2 regions of the Streptomyces sp. NPDC127190 genome follow, and region 2 is predicted to be linked to the other one. Evidence: riboswitches for the same ligand, from Rfam matches in the RefSeq annotation. Region 2 holds a riboswitch; the other holds the start of a gene.
What was found. Region 2 has a riboswitch for glycine ahead of gcvT (glycine cleavage system aminomethyltransferase GcvT). Riboswitches for the same ligand answer to the same signal wherever they lie in the genome.
Positions count from the first base shown of each region.

Region 1: another riboswitch for glycine. It lies ahead of gcvP (aminomethyl-transferring glycine dehydrogenase); the one in region 2 lies ahead of gcvT (glycine cleavage system aminomethyltransferase GcvT).

Region 1 covers NZ_JBHXVE010000013.1:9,485-14,082, reverse strand. The annotation lists gene gcvP (aminomethyl-transferring glycine dehydrogenase) at 1-2,763, opposite strand, end outside; glycine riboswitch at 2,930-3,024, opposite strand; gene ACFVIU_RS20630 (PRC-barrel domain-containing protein) at 3,144-3,515, shown strand; partial or broken gene ACFVIU_RS20625 (DNA polymerase IV) at 3,437-4,598, opposite strand, start outside.
Region 2 covers NZ_JBHXVE010000001.1:301,268-305,865, reverse strand. The annotation lists gene glyA (serine hydroxymethyltransferase) at 1-671, opposite strand, end outside; gene gcvH (glycine cleavage system protein GcvH) at 686-1,063, opposite strand; gene gcvT (glycine cleavage system aminomethyltransferase GcvT) at 1,180-2,298, opposite strand; glycine riboswitch at 2,455-2,552, opposite strand; gene ACFVIU_RS01335 (AAA family ATPase) at 2,748-3,353, shown strand; gene ACFVIU_RS01330 (enhanced serine sensitivity protein SseB) at 3,866-4,598, shown strand, end outside.

The DNA of each region.
Region 1 (4,598 bases), on a different contig from region 2:
GGCCTCCTCGCGGCTGTAGGCGTGCGCCCACTCACCGCCGAGCGCGGCGGCGGTGTGCGGGGCGCCCCGGAGCGGGTTGTCCTCCGCGGGCCACTCGCCGGAGCCCACCTTCTCGATCTCCGCGCGGATGGCGATCATCGCGTCGCAGAAACGGTCCAGCTCGGTGAGGTCCTCGGACTCGGTCGGCTCGATCATCAGGGTGCCGGCGACCGGGAAGGACATGGTCGGCGCGTGGAAGCCGTAGTCGATGAGGCGCTTGGCGACATCGTCGACGCTCACACCGGTCGCCTTGGTCAGCGGCCGCAGGTCGATGATGCACTCGTGCGCGACCAGACCGCCGGGGCCGGTGTACAGCACCGGGTAGTGCGGCTCCAGGCGCTTGGCGACGTAGTTCGCCGACAGCACGGCCACCTGGGTGGCCCGCTTCAGCCCCTCGCCGCCCATCAGGCGGACGTACGCCCAGGAGATCGGCAGGATGCCCGCCGAGCCCCACGGAGCGGCCGAGATCGGACCGACCCCGGTCTCCGGGCCGGCGGCCGGCTGGAGCGGGTGGTTCGGCAGGTACGGCGCCAGGTGCGACCGTACGGCCACCGGGCCGACGCCCGGACCGCCGCCACCGTGCGGGATGCAGAAGGTCTTGTGCAGGTTCAGGTGGGAGACGTCACCGCCGAAGTGGCCCGGCTTGGCGAGGCCGACCAGCGCGTTGAGGTTGGCGCCGTCGACGTACACCTGGCCGCCCGCCTCATGGACCTGGGCGCAGATGTCGGCGACGTGCTCCTCGAACACACCGTGCGTGGACGGGTAGGTGATCATCAGCACGGCCAGCTCGTCGCGGTGCTGCTCGATCTTGGCGCGCAGATCGTCGACGTCGATCTCGCCGTCCTCGGCGGTCTTCACGACGACGACCTTCATGCCGGCCATCACGGCGCTGGCGGCGTTCGTGCCGTGCGCCGAGGACGGGATCAGGCAGACGGTCCGCTGCTCGTCACCGTTGGCCCGGTGGTAACCGCGCACGGCGAGCAGGCCGGCCAGCTCGCCCTGCGAACCGGCGTTCGGCTGGAGCGAGACCTTGTCGTACCCCGTCACCTCGGCGAGACGGTCCTCCAGCTCACGGATGAGCGTGAGGTAGCCCTCCGCCTGCTCGGCCGGGGCGAAGGGGTGCAGCTGGCCGAACTCGGGCCAGGTGACCGGCTCCATCTCGGTGGTCGCGTTGAGCTTCATGGTGCAGGAGCCCAGCGGGATCATGCCGCGGTCGAGCGCGTAGTCGCGGTCGGCCAGCTTGCGCAGGTAGCGCAGCATCGCGGTCTCGGAGCGGTGCTGGTGGAAGACCGGGTGGGCCAGGTAGTCGTCGGTGCGCAGCAGCGCCTCGGGCAGGGCCTCGCCGGCGGCCGCGTCCAGCGCCTCGATGTCGCCCTCGACGCCGAAGGCGGAGAAGACGGCGGCGAGCTGGGCCCGGTTGGTGGTCTCGTCGCAGGCCAGGGAGACATGGTCGGCATCGACCAGACGCAGGTTGACGCCGCCCGCGCGGGCGGCGGCGACGATCTCGGCGGCCTTGCCGGGCACGCGCGCGGTGAGGGTGTCGAAGAAGGCGCCCTGCACCAGCTCGACCCCGCCGGCCGTCAGCCCGGCGGCGAGGACGGAGGCGTAGCGGTGCGTGCGCCGTGCGATGGTCCGCAGCCCCTCCGGCCCGTGGTACACGGCGTACATGCCCGCCATGACCGCGAGCAGCACCTGCGCGGTGCAGATGTTGCTGGTGGCCTTCTCCCGGCGGATGTGCTGCTCACGGGTCTGCAACGCGAGCCGGTAGGCCTTGTTCCCGTCGGCGTCGACGGACACGCCCACCAGCCGGCCCGGCAGGCTGCGGGCGAACTTCTCGCGCACGGCCATGTAGCCGGCGTGCGGGCCGCCGAAGCCCATCGGCACACCGAAGCGCTGGGTGGTGCCGACGGCGATGTCCGCGCCCAGCTCACCCGGCGAGGTCAGCAGGGTCAGGGCGAGCAGGTCGGCGGCGACGGTGACCAGCGCGCCCAGCTCGTGCGCCTGGTCGATGACCGGCTTGATGTCCCGTACGGCACCGGAGGCGCCCGGGTACTGGACCAGCACGCCGTTGATCTCGCGGGCGGCGAGGTCGGCCGGGATGCCCTCGCTGAGGTCGGCGACGACGACCTCGACGCCGGTCGGCTCGGCACGGGTCTCGATGACGGCGATCGTCTGCGGCAGCGCGTCCGCGTCGACGAGGAAGAGACCCTTCTTGTTCTTGCCCATCCGCAGCGACAGCGCCATGGCCTCGGCTGCGGCCGTGCCCTCGTCGAGGAGCGAGGCGCCGGAGGTCGGCAGGCCGGTCAGCTCCGCGACCATGGTCTGGAAGTTCAGCAGGGCCTCGAGGCGCCCCTGGGAGATCTCCGGCTGGTACGGCGTGTAGGCCGTGTACCAGGCCGGGTTCTCCATGACGTTGCGGAGGATGACGGGCGGCGTGAAGGTGCCGTAGTACCCCAGGCCGATCATCGATCCGAGCACCTGGTTGCGGTCCGCCAGGGAGCGCAGCTCGGCGAGCACCTCCGCCTCGGTGCGGGCACCCGGCAGATCGAGCGCATCGGCGTTCTTGATCACATCCGGGACCGCGGCGGCGGTCAGCTCGTCCAGCGAGCCGTAGCCCACCTGCGCGAGCATCTTGGCCCGCGCCTCCTGGTCGGGCCCGATGTGGCGCTGCTCGAAGGGGATGCCCGCTTCGAGTGCGGAGAGCGGAATGCGATGGGCGGTCATGGCGGAGGCCTCCTGGTCTGACGCGACCTTCGAGGGCACCACGGCGCGGGTGCCCGGACGGCCTCCCCCTCTGTCATCTCAACCTGAGAGTTTCACCGGGCACGCCCGGTTTTCACCGTCGGTGAGAGCGGAAGCCGTCGACACCCGCCCTGCTTTCCAGAGTGACCTCGTCCGTGCGGTACGTGAGCCTGAGAGATTCCGGGGAGGATTTGCTCCTTCGGCGCCTCCGACGTGGTCGGAGGACTCTCCCGCACGGGGTCAGCAGCCGCTGTCAGCCTACCAGCGAGGTCAACGCCTGGGCCCTCGAGTGGCCGCCTCGTTGAATGTGCTCTTTTGTAGTGCTTACGGATGAGTTGCGACCAAGTGGAGGGAGAGGGACCGTGCAGACCGACATCGATCCGCGCAACCTGATCGGCCGCAAGGCGTTCGACCGCGATGGCACCAAGATCGGCACCATTGACGAGGTCTACCTCGACGATGCGACGGGCGTGCCCGAGTGGGCGGCCATACGCACCGGCCTGTTCTCCCGGGACGCCTTCGTCCCTCTGGAACCGAGCGAACTGGTCGACGGCTCCCTCCGGGTCCCCTTCGAGCGCGCCCTGATCAGGGACGCCCCCGACTTCGGGGTGGGCCGCCATCTCTCCCCCGAGCAGGAACTCCAGCTCTACCACCACTACGGCCTCGACACATCGCCGCACCCCCCACTTCCGGACCACGACTTCGGCAAGCTGGCGGGCACGGAGGAAACCTGACCCGCCCCACGAAGCCTTGATCCCACCCCGTCCTCGAACTCACCCGGAACCGGGCTGGACCCCGGCCGGACCTACGGGCTGCCGGGTTCCGGGGTCCGGCGCGGAGCCGGCCCGATGGCCACCGTCCGCCGCCGGGACCCCGGCGGGCGGGTCGGCGACGCCCAGCACCAGCGGCAACGGCTCCACCGCCTCCAGTGCGGCGTCCCCGACGAGGAAGGTCCGCACCCGCCCCGGCTCGGACTGCGGCGTCTCGAACCGCACGGTGACCCGCCCCACCCCGCTGCCCTGCACCCAGCCGTACCCGTACTCCGCGTGCCGCACGTCCTGCCCCGGCCGCCACAGCCGCTCCGCGGGCTCCGCGCCCCGCTCCGCCCCCTCGGTCTCCGCCTCGGCCTCGGCACCGTCCGCCTCCCCCTCTTCCTGCCGCTCGCCCTCCTCCGCGGCCCACGCCGCCTGCGCGAACAGATCCTCCTGCGTGTAGTCGGCCAGCCCCGACACGCCCACCCCGAGCAGTCGCACCCCGCCCGTGGTGTCCACCGAGTCCAGCAACCGCGCGGCCGCCTCCCGCACCACCGCCGGATCGTCCGTGGGCCCGCGCAGCGTCTCCGAGCGGGTCAGCGTCGAGAAGTCGTACCGCCGCACCTTCAGCACGATGGTCCGCCCGGACAGCCCGGCCCCGCGCAGCCGCCCCACGCACCGGTCGGCGAGCCGCCGTACCTCCAGACCGATCCGCAGGCGGTCGTGGATGTCGACGTCGTAGGTGTCCTCGACCGACACCGACTTGGCCTCGCGCTCGGCCACCACGGGCCGCTCGTCATGGGCCAGCGCCATCGCGTACAACGCCTGCCCGTGCGCCTTGCCGAGCAGCCGGACGAGTTCGTCCTCGCCCGCCTCCGCCAGCTCCTCGACGGTGGTGATCCCGGCCCGCCGCAGATGGTCTCCGGTGGCCGGCCCCACCCCCGGCAGGGTGCGCACCGGCATGGGCCCCAGCAGTGCCCGCTCGGTGCCCGGCTCGATCACCACCAGTCCGTCCGGCTTGGCCTGCTCGGAGGCGATCTTCGCGAGCATCTTGGACGCGGCGAG
Region 2 (4,598 bases):
ACGACGTCGGCGTGCTCCACCGGGTTCGGGTGCAGACCGGCCGCGACCAGGCCCGCGAAGTGGGCCATGTCGACCCACAGGTACGCCTCGACCTCGTCGGCGATCCGCCGGAACTCGGCGAAGTCCAGCCGGCGCGGGTACGCCGACCAGCCCGCGATGATCACCTTCGGGCGGTGCTCCTTGGCGAGCCGCTCGACCTCGGCCATGTCGACCAGGCCGGTCTCGGCGTCCACGTGGTAGGCGACCACGTTGAACTGCTTGCCGGAGAAGTTCAGCCGCATGCCGTGGGTCAGATGGCCGCCGTGCGCCAGGTCCAGGCCGAGGATGGTGTCCCCGGGCTGGGCGAGGGCGAACAGGGCCGCCTGGTTCGCGGAGGCGCCGGAGTGGGGCTGCACATTGGCGTACTCGGCGCCGAACAGCTCCTTGAGCCGGTCGATGGCGATCTGCTCGGCGACGTCGACGTGCTCGCAGCCGCCGTAGTAGCGCCGGCCCGGGTAGCCCTCGGCGTACTTGTTGGTCAGCACCGAGCCCTGCGCCTCCATCACCGCGAGCGGCGCGAAGTTCTCGGAGGCGATCATCTCCAGCGTGGACTGCTGGCGGCTCAGCTCGGCGTCGACCGCGGCGGCGATCTCCGGGTCCAGCTCGTGCAGGGACGTGTTCAGGACGGTCATCGGGGTACGACTCCTCAGCCGGCGGTGAAGGCGGTGTACTCGTCGGCGCTCATGAGGGCCTCGGGCTCGTCCGTCACACGCACCTTGAACAGCCAGCCGCCCTCGAAGGGAGCGGAGTTCACCAGCGACGGGTCGTCCACGACGTCCTGGTTGATCTCGGTGACCTCACCGGTGACCGGGGCGTACAGGTCGGAGACCGACTTGGTCGACTCCAGCTCGCCGCAGGACTCGCCCGCGGTCACGGTGTCACCGACGGCCGGGAGCTGGACGAAGACCACGTCGCCGAGCGCGTTGGCCGCGTGCTCGGTGATGCCGACCGTCGAGACGCCGTCCTCGGCGTCCGACAGCCACTCGTGCTCCTTGCTGTAGCGAAGCTGCTGGGGGTTGCTCATGGCCTGAATTCTCCTGTACATGCGGGAGTGCTGATGAAGGGGGGACTGCCGGACCTGGTGCCGGGCGGGGAAATGTGCGCAGGGTCACGTCACGGGGACGTGCCGAGGCCCAGTGTCTACTTCTGCCGCTTGTAGAAGGGCAGAGCCACGACCTCGTACGGCTCGTGGGTGCCCCGGATGTCCACGCCGACGCCCGGGGTGCCCGGCGCCGCGTGCGCCGCGTCGACGTAGGCCATGGCGATCGGCTTGCCGAGGGTGGGGGAGGGGGCGCCGGAGGTGACCTCGCCGATCACCTCGCCGCCGGAGACGACGGCGTATCCGGCGCGCGGCACCCGGCGGCCCTCGGCGACCAGGCCGACGAGCACCCGGGGCGGGTTCTGCTCGGCGCGGGCGGCGGCCTCGGTGAGCGCCTCGCGCCCGACGAAGTCACCCTCCTTCTCGAACTTCACCACCCGGCCGAGCCCGGCGTCGAAGGGGGTGAGGGCGGTGGTCAGCTCGTGCCCGTACAGCGGCATGCCCGCCTCCAGGCGCAGGGTGTCCCGGCAGGACAGACCGCACGGCACCAGGCCGGCGCCCTCGCCCGCCTTGGTCAGCGCCTGCCACAGCTCGACGGCGTGCTCCGGCTTCACGAACAGCTCGAAGCCGTCCTCGCCGGTGTAGCCGGTGCGGGCGATCAGGGCGGGGACGCCGGCGACGGTGCCGGGCAGACCGGCGTAGTACTTCAGGCCGTCGAGGTCGGCGTCGGTCAGCGACGTCAGGATGCCGGGGGACTCGGGGCCCTGGACGGCGATCAGCGCGTAGGCGTCCCGGTCGTCGCGCACCTCGGCGTCGAACCCGGCGGCCCGCTCGGTCAGCGCGTCCAGCACCACCTGGGCGTTGGAGGCGTTGGCCACGACCATGTACTCGGTCTCGGCGAGCCGGTAGACGATCAGGTCGTCCAGGATGCCGCCGTCGGCCTGGCAGATCATGGTGTAGCGGGCGCGGCCGACGCCGACGGAGGCGATGTTGCCGACCAGGGCGAAGTTCAGCAGGGCGGCCGCCTGCGGGCCGGTCACGGTGATCTCGCCCATGTGGGAGAGGTCGAAGAGGCCGGCCTTGGTGCGTACGGCGAGGTGCTCGTCGCGCTCGGAGCCGTAGCGCAGGGGCATGTCCCAGCCGGCGAAGTCGGTCATCGTCGCACCGAGCGCGCGATGCACGGCATCCAGCGCGGTGTGACGGAGTTCAGTGCTGCTCATCGGTCGGTCGTCTCCCAGGGCACACGGACGGGGCGAGGAACGTTCCTCCCCATCTGTCATCGGAACCTGAGAGGTTCGCCACGACCGCCACCGGGACGATCAGGGCTTGCACCTTGGGTGGAGCCACTGACACAGCGGCCCGCTTTTCAGATGTGCCTCGCCCGCGCGGTAACGGGGCCTGAGAGATTCAAGGGAGGGACTTGCTCCTTCGGCGCCCCAGCGACGACGGCTGGGGACTCTCCCGCGCGGATTCAAGCGGCCGGTATGCAGTTGGCGCGCACATCATTGCACGGCGCGGCCGCTTTTGTAACCGACCTGTGGCAGCACCCGGACCCGCCCGCCACCACCGCCTATTACCTTCTCTTTACGGTCGACGGGAAAGAAGTTGACCGAGTCGACAGGGGAGGACGATCACGGTGAACAGGACCCCCGCGTACGCCACCGGCGTCATGGTGCCGCGGCAGCGGACCAGCGCCACCATCCGCGCCGTGCGCGATCTGCGCGACCGCGCCGGCCGCACCCCGCGCACCCTGCTCTTCGGACCCCGTGACGTGGTGGTGCTCACCGGCCTGCCCGGCAGCGGCAAGTCCACCCTCATGCACCGCACGGTCACCGGCCGCCGCATCGACTCGCAGGACACCCGCGACCGCTTCGCCGCCCGGCTGCCCCGCGGCCTCCCCTACGCCCTCTACCGCCCCCTGGTCCGCCTCGCCCACTACGCCGCGCTGCGCCGCGCCCTGCGCACCGGCGAGGGCGTCGTCGTGCACGACTGCGGCACCCAGGCCTGGGTGCGGAGCTGGCTCGCCCGGGAGGCCCGCCGCCGCGGCGGCACCCTGCATCTGCTGCTGCTCGACGTCGACCCCGCGACGGCCCGCGCGGGCCAGCGCGAGCGCGGCCGGGGCGTCTCCCGCTACGCCTTCCGCCGCCACCGCCGCACGACGGCCCGCCTGCTCGACGCGATCGAACGCGGCCAACTCCCCACCGGCTGCACCACAGCCCTCCTCCTGGACCGCCCCGCGGCAAACACCCTGCACACCCTCTCCTTCACCCCCTGACCTGGCGCCGGACCGGGCGGCTGCGGGCGGGCACCCGCGCGTGGGCTTCACCGGCTGGCGTCGGGCCGGATGGGGGCGGACGCGCACGGTCGTGGTTGGTCTTCGCGGGCGGGGGCCGGGCCGGATGGCCGCGGGCACGCACCCGCGCCGCGTGGCCTTTGCCGGTTGGGCCGGGCTGGACGGCTGGGGGCGCCGTGCGTCGCGTGGCCTGCACCGGCTGACGCTGGACCGGGCGGCTGCGGGCGGGCACCCGCGCGTGGCCTTCACCGGCTGGCGCCGGGTCGGACGGCTGCGGGTGCCGTGGGCTGCTTGGCCTTCACCGCTCGATGCCGGCCCGGACCGCCGCGGGGCCGTCCCCGGCTCGGCCCTCACCGGCTGGCGCAGCCCTGCCGGGGGCGGGCATGCAACCGCCCCGCGTGCCCTTCACCGGCTGGCGCCGGGCGGACGGCCGGGGGTGGTGTACCCGCTAGCCTTCATGCACACAGCAGTGGTTCCCAGCAGGCGGTAGGCAGATGGACTTCCCGGCGGATCTGCCCGCGGACATTCCCGCGGGCTTCCCGGCTCAGGCGCACCCCCACCCGCACGGCGGTTGGCCCGGCAACGAACTCGAGGAGGTGCTGTCGGCCTCCCTCGGGATCCCCGCGGCGGCCGGCCGGATCGTGGAGGTGCTCGGCCGCAGCTTCCTGTGGATCCCGCTGCCCTCCGGCGGCGGCCCGGACAGCGGCCCGCTGGATCTGCCCACGACCGAGATCGCGGGCCAGGTGTACGTCCCGGTGTTCAGCTCGGAGGAACAGTTCCGCCAGGTCGTCGGCTCCCACATGGGGTACACCATCGCCCCCGCCGTGGAGTTCGCCCGCGGACTGCCCCCGCAGGTCGGCATCGTGGTGAACCCCGACGGGGTGGTCGGCATCCCGCTGCCGCCGCAGGCGGTGGCCGAGCTGTGCCGCAGCGGCCGTACCCCGCTCGACGGCCCCGCCGCCGGCGGCCGCGTCCGGCTCTTCGAGCCCGACTGGCAGGACGACCCGGTGGACTTCCTCGCCGCCGCCTCCGCCGAGTTCGCCGAGATCGGTGTCGTGCACACCGCCCGCCGCTGCCTCGCCGCGATCGAGACGGACGAACCGGTACTTTTTGTCGGAGTGGAACTCTCCCAGTGGGAGGGCGACCTCCGCGCCCGTCCCCTGGAGGCGCTGGGCCGTGCCCTCGCCCGTGTCCCGGTCGCCTGGCCGGTCAACCTGGTCCTGCTGG